3 regions of the Caldimonas taiwanensis NBRC 104434 genome follow, and region 1 is predicted to be linked to each of the others. Evidence: predicted binding sites of a transcription regulator. Region 1 holds the regulator's gene; each other region holds the start of a gene.
What was found. Region 1 encodes LexA, which represses DNA repair genes until DNA is damaged. Its sites were predicted from a motif close to ACTGTATNNNNATACAGT; they were not measured.

Region 1 (4,665 bases):
CCGCCCGAGGCGCGACCGCCGTCCGGTGCTCACAACGCTCGGCAAGATCGACGCGACCCGCAACGCCAGCAACGTTTGGAACAAGCCCGTGCGCTGAAGAAGGAGCTGGCGGCCATCGACGCCCGCCTGGACGCCCTGAGCCAGGAGAAAGCCACGCTCGAGGCGGCATTGTCCGGCGGCCAAGGTACGCCACAGCAGTGGGCGCAGCAGGGCCGACGCCTCAAAGCCATCGGCGAGGACATCGAAGCGCTCGAAACTCGTTGGCTGGAACTGAGCGAACAGCTGGAACGGTTGCACGCTTGAAACCTGGGCCGCCCCGCCGGGCCTGCTGGCACTGCACTGGCGTGCCGACAATTAAATTGCACACAATTAAATAGTGCGATATTATTTCGCCATGCCACGCTCCACCCCTTCCGAGGTCGATTCGCAAGACGTGCTGCAGCTGGACAAGCAGTTGTGCTTTGCGCTGTATGCCACCACGCTGGCGATGACCAAGCTCTACAAACCGTTGCTGGATCGCTTGGGCCTGACCTATCCGCAATACCTGGTCATGCTCGTCTTGTGGGAGCATGGCCAGCAGACGGTCAGTGAACTCGGACAACGTTTGTTCTTGGATTCCGGCACGCTCACGCCCCTGCTCAAGCGCCTGGAGGTCGCCGGCAAGGTGGAGCGCCGCCGTGACGCTGCCGATGAGCGACGAGTCCTCGTCCGCCTCACGCCCGCGGGCCAGGCGTTGCGTGCAGCGGCCAGCCGGCTGCCACTGGACATCGCCTGCGCCACCCAGTGCAGCCCGCAAGAGATTGCCGATTTGCGTCAGCGTTTGCACGATCTGCGCCGCCGCTTGGACCTCCAGTCCCTCCCCTCGGCCAGCAGCCCCGCCAAGCGACGGGCCGCCTGACCGCCTCGCCCTGCCACTCATCGAAAGGAAAGCCCATGCCTCTTGAAAAAGTTCTCTATCAAGCCCGTGCGACCTCGACCGGAGGCCGTGATGGCCGTTCGATCTCGTCCGACGGCGCGCTCGATGTCCGGCTGAGCACCCCCAAGGAGCTGGGCGGCGCTGGCGGCCCGGGCACCAATCCCGAACAATTGTTCGCTGCCGGATATTCGGCCTGTTTCATTGGCGCGATGAAGTTCGTGGCGGCCCAGCGCAAGATCGCGCTGCCCGCCGACACCTCCATCACGGCGACGGTGGGCATTGGCCCCATCGCGCAGGGCTTCGGCATCGAAGTCGACCTGGAGGTATCGATCCCCGGCATGGACCGTGCCCAGGCCGAGGCCCTGGTGCAAGCGGCTCACCAGGTGTGTCCGTACTCCAACGCCACACGCAACAACATCGACGTGCGTCTCAAAGTGGTCTGAACGCCACGCGCCTCGGCTCACACCGGCATCAGCGCCAGCATCAGGGCCACACGGGCCTTGGCTGGCGTCAAGGTGCCCACCGAGGGCCATCCTCGCGGATGCGCCCCCAGCACCGGCCCGGCGCCGCAGCGGCTGGCACGCCACACGGTCACCCCTTGCGCCTGAGCTTCGGCCAAGGCAGCCTCCAAGTCGCGGTGGATGCTGCCATTGCCGGTGCCGGCCACCACCAAGCCTCGCACACCGGCGTGCACCAACGCCCGCACGGCTTCTCCCCGCGCCCCCGCCGTGCTGGTGACGATCTCCACCCAGGGCCAGGCAGCCGGCTCCAAGGCCCACACGCGTTCCCAGTCCAGCGCCTGCCCCTCGGGCCAGGGGCGCAGCAAGCGCAAGCTGCCAGCCTCCACCAGCGCCACCGGGCCGGCATCGCCCGAATCGAACGCATCCACTTGATAGGTGTGGGCCTTGCGCACATCGGCCGCTGCATGCACCCGGCCGCACAACACCGCCACGACGCCGCGGGCACCGGGCCAGGCAGCCACCGTCATTGCATCGACCAGGTTTTGGGGGCCGTCGGCCGACAATGCCGTGGCCGGACGCATGGCCGCCGTCAGCACCACCGGCTTGCTCGGTGCCAGCACGGACTGCAGGAACCAGGCCGTTTCCTCCAAGGTGTCGGTCCCGTGGGTGACGACGACCCCCGCCACCTCGGGCCGTGCCAGCGCCTGTGCGACCGCCTGGGCCAGCTCGCGCCAGACGCCGAAGTCCATGTCTTTGCTGTCCACTTGGGCCAGCTGATGCACTTCCAACGGTGCGCCGCTCAGTGAAGGCACCGCCGCCACCAACTGCGCCACCCCCAGCTGCGCTGCCGTGTAGCCGGTATGGTCGGACGCACTGCTGCCCACACCGGCAATCGTGCCTCCCGTGCCGATGACCACGATCGTGTTTGAATGGCTTTGCATTTTCTTCGAGACTGGATAAAAATACAGATACTGGATGCGCAACCAGTGGGTGCGTGCTCAGAAGGCCTGCGGGCCTGTGCTCGCGCGACCGCGCCCGGTCGATAGTCTCCATCATTCCTTGCCGGTCCATGGACATGTCCGAGACCCCGAAGCTCACGGCCCGTCAGCAACAAATTCTCGAGCTCATCCAAAGCGCGATCGAGCGCACCGGCGCGCCGCCCACGCGGGCCGAGATCGCCGCTGAGCTCGGCTTCCGCTCGGCCAATGCCGCCGAGGAACATCTGCAAGCCCTGGCCCGCAAAGGCGTCATCGAACTGGTGGGAGGCACCTCGCGAGGCATCCGGCTCAAGTCTGACACATTGCGCTCGCTGGCCGAGTCGCGCATTCGCCAGTTCAGCCTGCCTCTGCCGGGGCTGGCTCAGCTCGCCTTGCCTCTGGTGGGCCGGGTGGCCGCGGGCAGTCCCATCTTGGCGCAAGAGCACATCGATCAGACGTATCACGTCGAAGCCAGTTTGTTTCAGCGCAAACCCGACTTTCTGCTCAAAGTGCGTGGCATGAGCATGCGCGACGCTGGCATCCTCGACGGAGACCTGTTGGCCGTGCAGGCCACTCGCGAGGCCAAGAACGGCCAGATCGTCGTGGCCCGCCTGGGCGACGAGGTCACGGTCAAGCGTTTTCGCCGTCAGCGAGGTCACATCGAACTGCTGGCCGAGAACCCCGACTACCCCACGATCATCGTCGAGCCCGGACAAGACTTCGAGCTCGAAGGCATTGCCGTGGGGCTGATTCGCAACACCATGTTGATGTAGCCGCATCGCCTCCGGCCCACTGCAGGTGGTGGGCGCCAGCGCGAGGAGGACATCGCCTCGCACAGGCCCTGCAGTTGGCCCGCTGCGCCTCCAGGCGAAGCACCCGTCCCAATCCTGCCGAATGTCATGAGCTTGGTAGATCTTCGGAGATGGACATGAACGACACGGCTTCCCTGCCCCCCTGGTGGCGACGTTTGCGCTTGCGGCCTCGCCGGGCCACACCGGAGCGTCTGCCCACTGGGCATGCGAGCCTGGATGCGGCCCTGCCGGGTGGAGGTTGGCAGGCTGGACAGGTGTTGGAAGTATGCGGCCCGCAGGAGGGTGCCGCCGCATGGCGTCTGCTGGAAACCGCCATCGAGCGCGCTGCGCGAGCGGGCCGACCGGTGGCTCTGGTGCAACCGCCGCACACTGTGCACCGCCGACTGGAGCCGGGGTTCGGCACGGGTCCGCTCAGCTGCTGCTGGCCTGGCCCACAAGGCGCGCGCGTCGTCGAGGCGGGCGTGCAATGGCTGCAAACCCACCCCGGGGGAATGCTGTTGTTGTGGGCCTCGGACATGCCGACGGCAGCTTGGCGAGCGCTGTCACGCGCCGCCCGCCGCCACGCGGCCCATGTCTTGCTCATGCGCCCGGCCTCGTCGCGCTGGGATGACAGCCCGGCCGACGTCCGGCTGAGTCTGTTGCCGGGCCGGGGGCGCCACTGGGACGTGCACGTGCAAACCCCCGCTAGTGCAGCCGCGGTGTTGCTGCGGGTGTCACTCGACGAGGCTGGCGGTGCGAAGCCCTCAGCCGGGCTCGCCCCCATGTCCGCCCTGAAAGTGGCCGTCGATCCGACCGACCGACGCCGCACGGCCTTGTGCGGCACCTTGGCTCAGGTCTGTGACGAACTCGAACGCCTGGCCCGCCGCGAAGCCGAAGGCTGGCCTCTGGCGGCCTGAACGAGGCAGATCGGCAAGCGCGTCGACCCTCTCAAGCAGGGTTCGGCACGCTCGCCGCGGCCACGAGCCGCCGGGTGTAAGGATGCCGTGGGGCATCGAGCACTTCATGCATCTGGCCGGACTCGACCACTTCACCGTCCTTCATCACGATCACGTGGTGGGCCATCGCACGGATCACATCCACATCGTGGGTGATCAGCAGATACGCCAGGCCGTGCTCACGCTGCAGGCGCTGCAACAGGGCGAGAACCTGCTTCTGGATGGTCACATCCAGCGCGCTGGTGGGTTCGTCCAGCACCAGCAGCTGAGGTCTGACGATCAGCGCGCGCGCAATCGCCAAGCGCTGCCGCTGCCCACCGGAGAACTCATGCGGATAACGGGCGAGCAAGCCTGGAAACTGCGCTTCGGTAAGGCCCACATCGGCCAAGGTCTGGCGCACGCGCTCGCGTCGGGCATGGGCATCCAAGGCCGGCTCGTGCACCCGCAGCCCCTCGCCAATGAGTTCCTCGACCGTCATGCGAGGCGACAGCGACGAAAACGGATCCTGAAAGACCACCTGGGCCACCCGCCGCAAAGGACGATCGGCCCGTGGCGAGCCTTGCC
Region 2 (4,665 bases), on a different contig from region 1:
CAGCGCCGCACCGCGCTTGGGCACCCACAGCAGCTCGTTGCCCGCCAAGCGGTCGGCGCACAGCTCGCCCACGTCCAGGCGGTAGTGACCTTTGGGACTGGCGCGACGCAGGTCGGTGATGAACTGACTCAGGCGTGCGTAGCCCCCGCGGTCGCGAGCCAAAACCACGAGCCGGAAGGGCAGCGAAGCCTCCACCCGAAACTCGCTGCCGATCAGCAAGCGCAGACGAGGCTTGCAACGACCTTCAGCCTTGGCCTCCTCGCACGCCTCGGCCAAGGCTTGATGGGCCCGCACCACCCCCGCCAGCGAACACTCATCGGTGATCGCCAGCGCGTGATAGTCCAGCGCGATCGCACGCTCCACCAGCTCCTTCGGCGACGAGGCCCCGCGCTGGAAACTGAAGTAGCTCAGGCAATGCAGCTCGGCATAGTCTGGCAGCACCATCATGGCCGACCTCATCCAAACCCCCCATGCAGGAACCAGCTGCCGCCGTCTCGCAGACGACGTTCGCGGTAAATCCACACCAGCCCGCTGCGCTCATTCCAAGCCACGTAGTAGTCGCGCGCGGCCACCGTGCCCGGGGTGTCCCACCAGCCGGCCTCGAGCCGGTGCGGACCGGCCAAGATCCTCAAATCGCCCTGCAGCTGCGGTCGCTCCCGGCAAATGTCCAGCAGCAGCGGTTCACGCCACAGCCAGGCGGGCTGCGGCCCCGGCAGACCAGACGGCATTGCGACCTTGTCGACCTGCATGGCTGGCTGCCACGTCTGCTGAGCCTCGGGGCGATGGTCGGCACGCGGCACCGGGCGGCACACCCGATCCGGGCCCAAACGGGCCGACAAGCGCTCCAGCAACTGCGACAGGCTTTCTCCCCTGGTGATCTCGACGGCCCCGGGCAGCAGCGAAGACGCCGTCTCGGCCAGCGGTTCGATCTCGTCGCAGCACAAAGACAGCTCTCCCACCGGCGCGGCCAGCCGCACCCGGGCCAACCACTCGCTCGACAAGCGCAACAAGTGATCGACCCGACGAGTGGGCTCGGCCGTGCGCACCGGCAGCTCGCCCACCCACGCATCGTCGCGGCCGTGGCCGTCGTATCGCCAGCGCAGCACGAAGCAGCGCAGCCCGGCCTGGCGGGCCGCCAACCAGCCGCACAGCTGCAGCAGCAAGCGGCGGACCCCCAGCATCAAGGCCGGGGCCGATTCCACCCGCCCGGGCAACTCCAGCCGGGCCTCGAACACCTCGGGCGGCGTGATCCATGGGGCCGACCAGGGCGCCTCGCCATATGCCTGGTCCAGCTCCCGCAATACATCGGGGCCCGCGCGACGCGCCAAGCCCGCACGAGGCAGCGCGCGCACCTGGCCCAGACACCGGCAGCCCAGGCGGCTGAGCCAGGCCGCTTGCAGGGCCACCTGGCGCAAGCTGTCCAGCGGCAACCCATCCAGCAAAGCACTCAACTCACCGCCCCAGGCGCCCACTTGTCCGCCACGCGCCAAGGCCAGCGCCCCCAAAGCGGTGGGTGCGGCAGCGCAATGCTTCCAGCCCAGCTCGGCCGCAGCGGTCTCGATGCGTGCACGCAAAGCCTGGGGCCCGCCAAACAAGCGCAGGCTGCCACCCACCTCCATGAGCACCGCCTCCTCATGGCGACACACCCGAGGGGTGAACTGCAGCGCCCACCACCCCAAGGCCTCGGGCGTAGCCGCCAGCGACGGCGCCGGCTCCTCAGCCGGTGACGGCCCGCAGGTCGTGCGAAGGCACAACGCCATCCAGCAAGGACCGGCCAACATCGAACCGCTGCATGGAAACGGCGGAGCCCCCCCCGCGGGCCGCCAACGCATGAGACAGCACCTCCGCCAAGTCTTGCGGCGCCGCAGGCACCTCGATCGGCCTGTCATGGGGCGGCCCCCGGCGCTTGAGCAAACGCAACACCAAGCTCAACGGCCGACTGGCTTGCACGGCCAGACGCAAAGGCGCAGGCGAAGCCTCGACCTGCACCGCCAGCGGCCGAAACACGAACACCAGCCGCTGTCCCTGCAAGCTGCGCACTTGCAGCCGCCGCAAGCCCGCCACCTGCCCCCGCTGGACAGGCAGCCACAGCAACACGGCAGCCACCTCCGCGCAGTGCAGCGCCTGTGCGGCCGCCCACAGGCGCTGCTCGGGCTGGACCACATTCACCCAAATCATCGAATCCGCGTTCAGGCCCGCCGCACGCCAACCGGGCGCATGGGGCGGCGCGGGCGGGCCGATGAAGAGCACGGCCTTGCCCGGCCCCTCGTCGGCCAGCACCCGAGACAGGGCCGGTGCGGTCAGACGGCATTCCGCCAGCCCCCAGGCCGGCAGCAGGATCTCGCTCAATCCCTGAACCGGCCAGCCCCCGCCAGGCAGCACGGCATCCAGCGCGGCAAAGCCGGTCGGGCACACAGGCAGCTCATGGGCGCCGGGCAAGGCATCCCCCTGCCAGACGGCGGCAGCCACCTCGGAAGACAAGGACCGTGAAAGCATGGCGTCACCAGTAACTGTATAAATATACAGTATTTGGCCACGGCGATCCTGCCTTCACCCGGTCGTCAAGTGGGCCCGGCGGGGCGGGCCAGCCGCCGGATGTCCGCACATCCGCCCAGCGCCCCCAACGCGCCGACAATGCCCCCCATGAAGCTTTCCGTCCTCGATCAATCGATCTGGCTGGCCGGCGCCAGCGAAGACGCTGCCATCCGCGATACCCTCGACCTGGCCGTTCACTGCGAAGCCCTGGGCTATCACCGCTTCTGGGTGAGCGAGCACCACAGCCTGCCCACCATCGTCGGCACCGCCCCTGAGATCTTGCTGGCCGCCATGGCCGCACGCACCCAACGCATACGCCTGGGCAGTGCCGGAGTCATGCTGCCCCACTACGCTGCGCTGAAAGTGGCCGAGCAGTTCCGTGTGCTCGAGGCCCTGGCCCCGGGCCGCATCGACCTGGGTGTGGGCCGTGCGCCGGGTGCCGACATGCGCACGGCGCTGGCCCTCAACCCGAACGCCCATGCCGCGGCCGAAAGCTTCCCGGAACAAATCCAGGACCTGCAAGCCTGGCTGGCCGGCCAGCCGCACCGAGGCATCGTCGCCCACCCCCGTGCGCCCGCCCCCTCGCCCGAGGCCCCTTGGGCGCGTATCCCCACGGTGTGGGTGCTGGGCAGCTCCGACTACGGCGCCCGGCTGGCGGCCCACCTGGGCCTGCCCTATGCCTTTGCCTATTTCTTCATGGATGGCCAGGGCGTGGAACAGGCCCTGGACCTCTACCGCCGCCTCTACCGGCCCAGCCCACGCCACCCCAGGCCCCAAGCCACGATCTGCGTGTGGGCCTTGGCCGCCGACACCGATGAAGAAGCCCGCTTCCATGCGCTCAGCCGGGAGCGTTGGCGGCTGGACCGCATGCACGGGCGGCTCGGTCCCCTGCAGCCCCCCGACCAGATCGCCCAGCGCGGTTTCACCCCCGAGGAATGGCCCACGGTGGACGCCCTGCGCCGCAAGGCCTTCGTGGGCAGCGCCGCCACGGTGGCCGAGCAGCTGCGCCGCCTGGCCGACGCCTTGGCCCTGGACGAATTGGTGATCAATACCTGGGCCTACGATCCGGCAGTGCGCCGGCGGTCTTATGCCCTGCTGGCCCAAGCCTTCGAAATTTCCCAATGACCCCAAACGAATCGATTGTTTATTACTATTCATAAGGGTTCCCTCGGAGGAGGGATTAGCACTCTCTGCCATCGAGTGCTAACATCAAGGGAACTGAAAGGAGGTTCGAGATGTCTATGACGACCATGAACACCTCGACCGCTGCCCTGACCGTCCGCGATCCCTGGGCCTTGGTGCCCTCCCTGGGCAATCTGGATGCCTACATCGCGGCCGTCAACCGTTTGCCCCTGCTGACGCAGGAAGAAGAAACCACGCTGGCGCGCCGCTGGCGAGATCACCGCGACCTGGAAGCCGCCGGGAAGCTGGTGCTGTCGCACCTGCGACTGGTGGTGTCGGTCTCGCGCCAGTACCTGGGTTATGGCCTGCCGCATGGCGACCTGATCCAGGAGGGCAATGTGGGTTTGATGAAGGCCGTCAAGCGCTTCGACCCCGACCAGGGCGTGCGCCTGGTCAGCTATGCCCTGCACTGGATCAAGGCCGAGATCCATGAGTTCATTTTGAGGAACTGGCGCATGGTCAAGGTGGCCACCACCAAGGCCCAACGCAAGCTGTTCTTCAATTTGCGCTCCCTCAAGCAAAGCCTCAAAGGCGAAGCCGACGAGGTCGACACGCACCGCAGCACCCTGTCCGACCGGGAAATCGATGCGGTGGCCCGCGAGCTCAAGGTCAAGCGTGAGGATGTCATCGAGATGGAGACCCGCCTGTCCGGTGGGGACGTGGCCCTGGAGCCCAGCCTCGACGACGGCGAAGACAACTTCGCGCCCATTGCCTACCTGGCCGATGAAAGCCGTGAGCCCACCCGCGTGATCGAAGCCCAGCGCCGTGATCTGCTGGCCACCGATGGCATCGCCCGGGCGCTGGACAGCTTGGATCCTCGCAGCCGCCGCATCGTCGAAGAGCGCTGGCTCAAGGTGAATGACAACGGCACTGGCGGTAAGACGCTGCACGAGCTGGCCGCTGAATACGGCGTCAGCGCCGAACGAATTCGCCAAATCGAGGCGGCCG
Region 3 (4,665 bases), on a different contig from region 1:
TCAACCGTCGCCACGCACCACGCGGCGGATGACCTCGGGGCTGAAGCCTCGGGCAGCCAGGAAGCGCATCTGGCGCGCACGTTCGGCCGGATCGAGGGCCGCTTCACCGCCAAAGCGGCGCGCCCAGACGGCCCGGGCGCGCTCGAATTCGGTGGCGCTCAGGGCTTGCAAGACCTCGGTGACCGCCTCGCCGCTGAGTCCATGGCCTTGCAGCTCTTGCCGGATGCGCGCCGTTCCGAAGCGGGCGGCTTTGCGGTGCACCACCGATTCGACGAAACGTGCGGGGCTCAGCCAGCCTGCGGCCTGCAGGGCATCGAGCACGGCTTCGACCTCGTCGGGGCTTTGGGCATGCGGCGCCAGCTTGCGGGCCAGCTCCAGGCGCGAGTGTTCACGCCGCGCCAGATACTTCAGGGCCCGACCCTTCAAGGACAGGGGAGGCATGCCCATGGCAGCGCGCGGGCCGCGCGGCCTCATTCTTCCGTCAGGTCTTCGGCCGGGTCTTTGGCGGCGCGGGCTTTGCCCTTGGCCGTGGGCTTGGCCGGCACATCGGCCGCAGGCGCGGCGGCCCCGGCCAGCAACGGCACCCCCAGGGCCTCGCGCACTTTGTTTTCGATCTCGAAGGCCAGATCGGGGTTTTCTTTCAGGAATTCACGGGCGTTGTCCTTGCCCTGGCCGATCTTCTCGCCGTTGTAGGCATACCAGGCCCCGGATTTTTCCAGCACCCGGGTGGCCACCCCCAGGTCGAGGATCTCGCCTTCGCGCGAGATGCCTTCGCCGTACAGGATGTCGAACTCCGCGGTCTTGAACGGGGGCGAGACCTTGTTCTTGACGACCTTGACCTTGGTTTCGCTGCCGATGACTTCCTCGCCTTTTTTGATCGAGCCCACGCGGCGGATGTCCAAGCGCACCGAGGCGTAGAACTTGAGCGCATTGCCGCCAGTGGTGGTCTCGGGCGAGCCGAACATCACGCCGATCTTCATGCGGATCTGGTTGATGAAGATGACCATGCAGTTGGTCTTCTTGATCGTGGCGGTGAGCTTGCGCAAGGCCTGGCTCATCAGACGGGCTTGCAGGCCCGGCAAGGCATCGCCCATCTCGCCTTCGATCTCGGCCTTGGGGGTCAGCGCGGCCACCGAATCGACGATGACGAGATCGACCGAGCCCGAACGCACCAGCGCATCGACGATTTCCAGCGCCTGCTCACCCGTGTCGGGCTGGCTGATGAGCAGGTCCTGCAGGTTCACGCCCAGCTTTTGCGCGTACTGCACGTCCAGCGCGTGTTCGGCGTCGATGAAGGCACACACGCCGCCTTGCTTTTGCATCTGCGCCACCACCTGCAGCGTGAGCGTGGTCTTGCCCGAGGATTCCGGGCCGTAGATCTCGATGACGCGGCCACGGGGCAGACCGCCCACGCCCAGGGCGATGTCCAGGCCCAGCGAGCCGGTGGAGACCACTTGGATGTCCTCGACGGCCTCGCCCTCGCCCAGGCGCATGATCGAGCCCTTGCCAAACTGCTTTTCGATCTGGGCCAGCGCGGCTTGCAGGGCTTTGGCTTTTTCAGTGTTCAGGGCCTTGACGGGTGCGTCCACGAATCTCTCCTCGAGGGTTGGCTGATGGGGTCTCATGCGCCTGTTCCGATGCACAGGCTGGATGCATGCACAGTATTTTGTGCCACCCGTACTCTCGCGTAAACAGATTTTTTGGTCAGTTTGCCTTACTATCTAGGCATGTCCTCCTCACGGCCCAACGACACTTGGCGCCAGACTCACCTGGGCCGCCTGCTCGGCCATGCGATGCGCCGCTTCGACGCCCGGGTGCTGGCGTTGATGGCCCGCGACGTGGACGTGCCGCTGGCCTTGGCCCACCTGGCGGCGCGCCAGCAGGTGACGGCCGCGCACATCCACATCACCCGCCACCTGGCGCTGGAGGGGTCGCGCTTGACCGAGCTGGCGGCCCAGGCCGGCATGAGCAAGCAGGCCATGGGCGACCTGGTGGACCAATGCGAGGCCTGGGGCCTGGTGGTGCGCGAGGCCGACCCGCGCGATGCCCGTGCCCGGCTCGTGCGCTTCACCCCCAGCGGCCTGGCCTGGCTGGAGGCCTTCCGGCGCGCCGTAGCCCAGGCCGAGGCCGAGTTCCGCGCCGAAGTGGGCGAGGACGTGGCCACGGTCGTCAAGCTGGGGCTGGAGGCCTATGCAGGCGGCTGGCCGTCAGCCTGATGTGAGGGGGCTGGCCTAAAATCGGTCGCTCACATCGTGAGGAGACAGCCATGCGCATCCTGATCGCGGAAGACGATCAAGTGCTGGCCGATGGCCTGCTGCGCTCGCTGCGTGGCTCGGGCTATGCGGTCGATCAAGTCGGCTCGGGCACCGAGGCCGACGCGGCACTGGCCTCGCACGAATTCGACCTCGTCATCCTCGATCTGGGCCTGCCCAAGCTGCACGGCTTGGAAGTCTTGCGTCGGCTGCGCTCGCGCGGCAGCACCACCCCGGTGCTCATCCTCACCGCGGCCGACAGCGTGGAAGAGCGCGTCAAGGGTCTGGACCTCGGGGCCGACGATTACATGGCCAAGCCGTTTTCGTTGCAGGAGCTCGAAGCGAGGGTGCGAGCGCTCACGCGCCGCGGTCTGGGTGCGGCCTCCGCGCTGATCAAGCATGGGCCCCTGACGTTCGACCAAACCGGGCGGGTGGCCTACATCAACGACCAAATGATCGAGCTGTCGGCGCGCGAGCTCAGCCTGCTGGAAATCTTGCTGCAACGCACGGGCCGCCTGGTGAGCAAGGATCAGCTCGTCGAGCGCCTGTGCGAATGGGGCGACGAGGTGAGCAACAACGCCATCGAGGTTTACATCCACCGACTGCGCAAGAAGATCGAGCAAGGCCCCATCCGCATCGCCACCGTGCGCGGACTGGGCTACTGCCTCGAGAAGATCCCGCAGTAACGCAGCACGACACAGGCGTCCCACCTTGGCCCGCGAACAGCGTTCGCTCTTTGGCGAGATCCTGGACTGGATGCTCGCGCCGCTGTTGTTGCTGTGGCCCATGAGCGTGGGCCTGACCTGGGTGGTGGCCGAGAACATCGCCAACCGGCCCTTCGATCGTGCGCTGACCGAGACGGCGCGCAATCTGGCTCAGCAAGTGGCCGTCTCGCACAACGAGGTGATCTTTCAGTTGCCGCCAACGATCTCGGAGTTTCTCAAGGCCGACAATGCCGATGACATCTACTTCCAAGTGCTGGGCGTGCGCGGCGAATTCGTCAGCGGCGACCGCAGCCTGCCGGTGCCGGTGGCCGAGGAGCCGCATGAGCCCGGCACGGTCAAACTGCGCTCCGATGCCATCGACAATGTGCCCATCCGCGTGGCCTATGTCTGGGTGGAGGTCGACGGGGCCGACGAAGGCCAGCATGCGCTGGTGCAAGTGGCCGAAACACTGAACAAGCGCTCGCACCTGGCCACCGAGATCATCAAGGGCGTGATCCTGCCGCAATTCGTGATCCTGCCGCTGGCGGTGGTGCTGGTGTGGTTGGCTCTGTCGCGCGGCATCGCGCCACTGTCGGAACTGCAGCAGCGCATCCGGCGCCGCCAAAACGACGACCTCAGCCCCATCGACGAGCACGACGCTCCCGAGGAAGTGGCCCCCTTGGTGCGCTCGATCAACGACTTGCTGGCACGCCTGGACCAATCCATCAAAACGCAAAAGCATTTCCTGGCCGACGCGGCCCACCAACTCAAGACGCCATTGGCCGGACTGCGCATGCAGGCCGAACTCGCCCAGCGCGAGATCGACGCCGGACAACGCGACCCGCAGGAGCTCAAGCGCTCGCTGCGCCAGATTGCGCGCTCCAGCCAACGCGCCGCGCACATGGTCAACCAGCTGTTGGCGCTGGCGCGCGCGGAAAACCAAGGCCAAAGTCCGCGCCGCCACGAAGTGCCATTGGGCGAGATCGTCACCGAGGTGGTGCGCGACTTCGTGCCACGCGCGATGGACAAGCGCATCGACCTGGGTTATGAGGGTCCCCCTCGCGGCCTGGGGCCGGCGGGCCGCTCGCTGCTGCGCGGTAATCCGCTGCTCATCAAAGAGCTGGTGCGCAACCTGGTGGACAATGCCTTGCTCTACACCCCGCCGGGCGGCACGGTCACCGTGCGCGTGCTACACGACCCTTTCGGCCAAGTGGTGGTGCTGCAGGTGGAAGATTCCGGCCCTGGCATTCCCGAGAATGAGCGCGAACTGGTGTTCCAGCCCTTTTACCGGGCCCTGGGCACCGAGGTGGACGGCAGCGGCCTGGGCCTGGCCATCGTGCGGGAAATCGCCCAGCAGCATGGGGCCGAGGTGTCGATCGAGGATGCGCGCCCCGCCGCTGCCGAGGCCCGCGGCACGCGCGTGACGGTGCGCTTTCCGGTGGCACGCGAAGCCTTGTGGCCGGATGAGCCGCCCCCCTCCACGGCCCCCCCGCCGCAGCGGGCCTTGCACTGAACCGTGTGCTGCGCCCCAGGAAGGGAGACTCTGGGAAAACACGGGTGTGCAAAAACGAACGGCCGTTCTTTAATGCAGCCACCACGCCACGGCCGGCCCTGCGCGGGCCGGCCGCCGCAGTCGAGCGTGGACCCCATCACCGAGGAGACACCCCGTGAAACGACGTTTGCACCAAAGTGCGCTGGCCGTGGCTTGT

Region 2: imuA (translesion DNA synthesis-associated protein ImuA) is a predicted target of LexA. The motif match lies at 2,510-2,527, and genes of this name have one in related genera.
Region 3: recA (recombinase RecA) is a predicted target of LexA. The motif match lies at 1,646-1,663, and genes of this name have one in related genera.

Annotation. Positions count from the first base shown of each region.
Region 1 is NZ_BCWK01000004.1:104,431-109,095, forward strand. It holds gene CTA01S_RS04985 (ABC-F family ATP-binding cassette domain-containing protein) at 1-303, shown strand, start outside; gene CTA01S_RS04990 (MarR family winged helix-turn-helix transcriptional regulator) at 395-898, shown strand; gene CTA01S_RS04995 (organic hydroperoxide resistance protein) at 934-1,359, shown strand; gene CTA01S_RS05000 (asparaginase) at 1,377-2,318, opposite strand; gene lexA (transcriptional repressor LexA) at 2,453-3,127, shown strand; gene CTA01S_RS05010 (hypothetical protein) at 3,283-4,062, shown strand; gene CTA01S_RS05015 (ABC transporter ATP-binding protein) at 4,094-4,665, opposite strand, start outside.
Region 2 is NZ_BCWK01000008.1:78,553-83,217, forward strand. It holds gene CTA01S_RS08785 (error-prone DNA polymerase) at 1-444, opposite strand, end outside; gene CTA01S_RS08790 (Y-family DNA polymerase) at 456-1,781, opposite strand; gene imuA (translesion DNA synthesis-associated protein ImuA) at 1,717-2,496, opposite strand; gene CTA01S_RS08800 (LLM class flavin-dependent oxidoreductase) at 2,644-3,660, shown strand; gene rpoH (RNA polymerase sigma factor RpoH) at 3,777-4,665, shown strand, end outside.
Region 3 is NZ_BCWK01000001.1:166,216-170,880, reverse strand. It holds gene recX (recombination regulator RecX) at 1-447, opposite strand; gene recA (recombinase RecA) at 471-1,589, opposite strand; gene CTA01S_RS00865 (MarR family winged helix-turn-helix transcriptional regulator) at 1,728-2,216, shown strand; gene CTA01S_RS00860 (response regulator) at 2,267-2,938, shown strand; gene CTA01S_RS00855 (sensor histidine kinase) at 3,009-4,469, shown strand; gene CTA01S_RS00850 (esterase/lipase family protein) at 4,624-4,665, shown strand, end outside.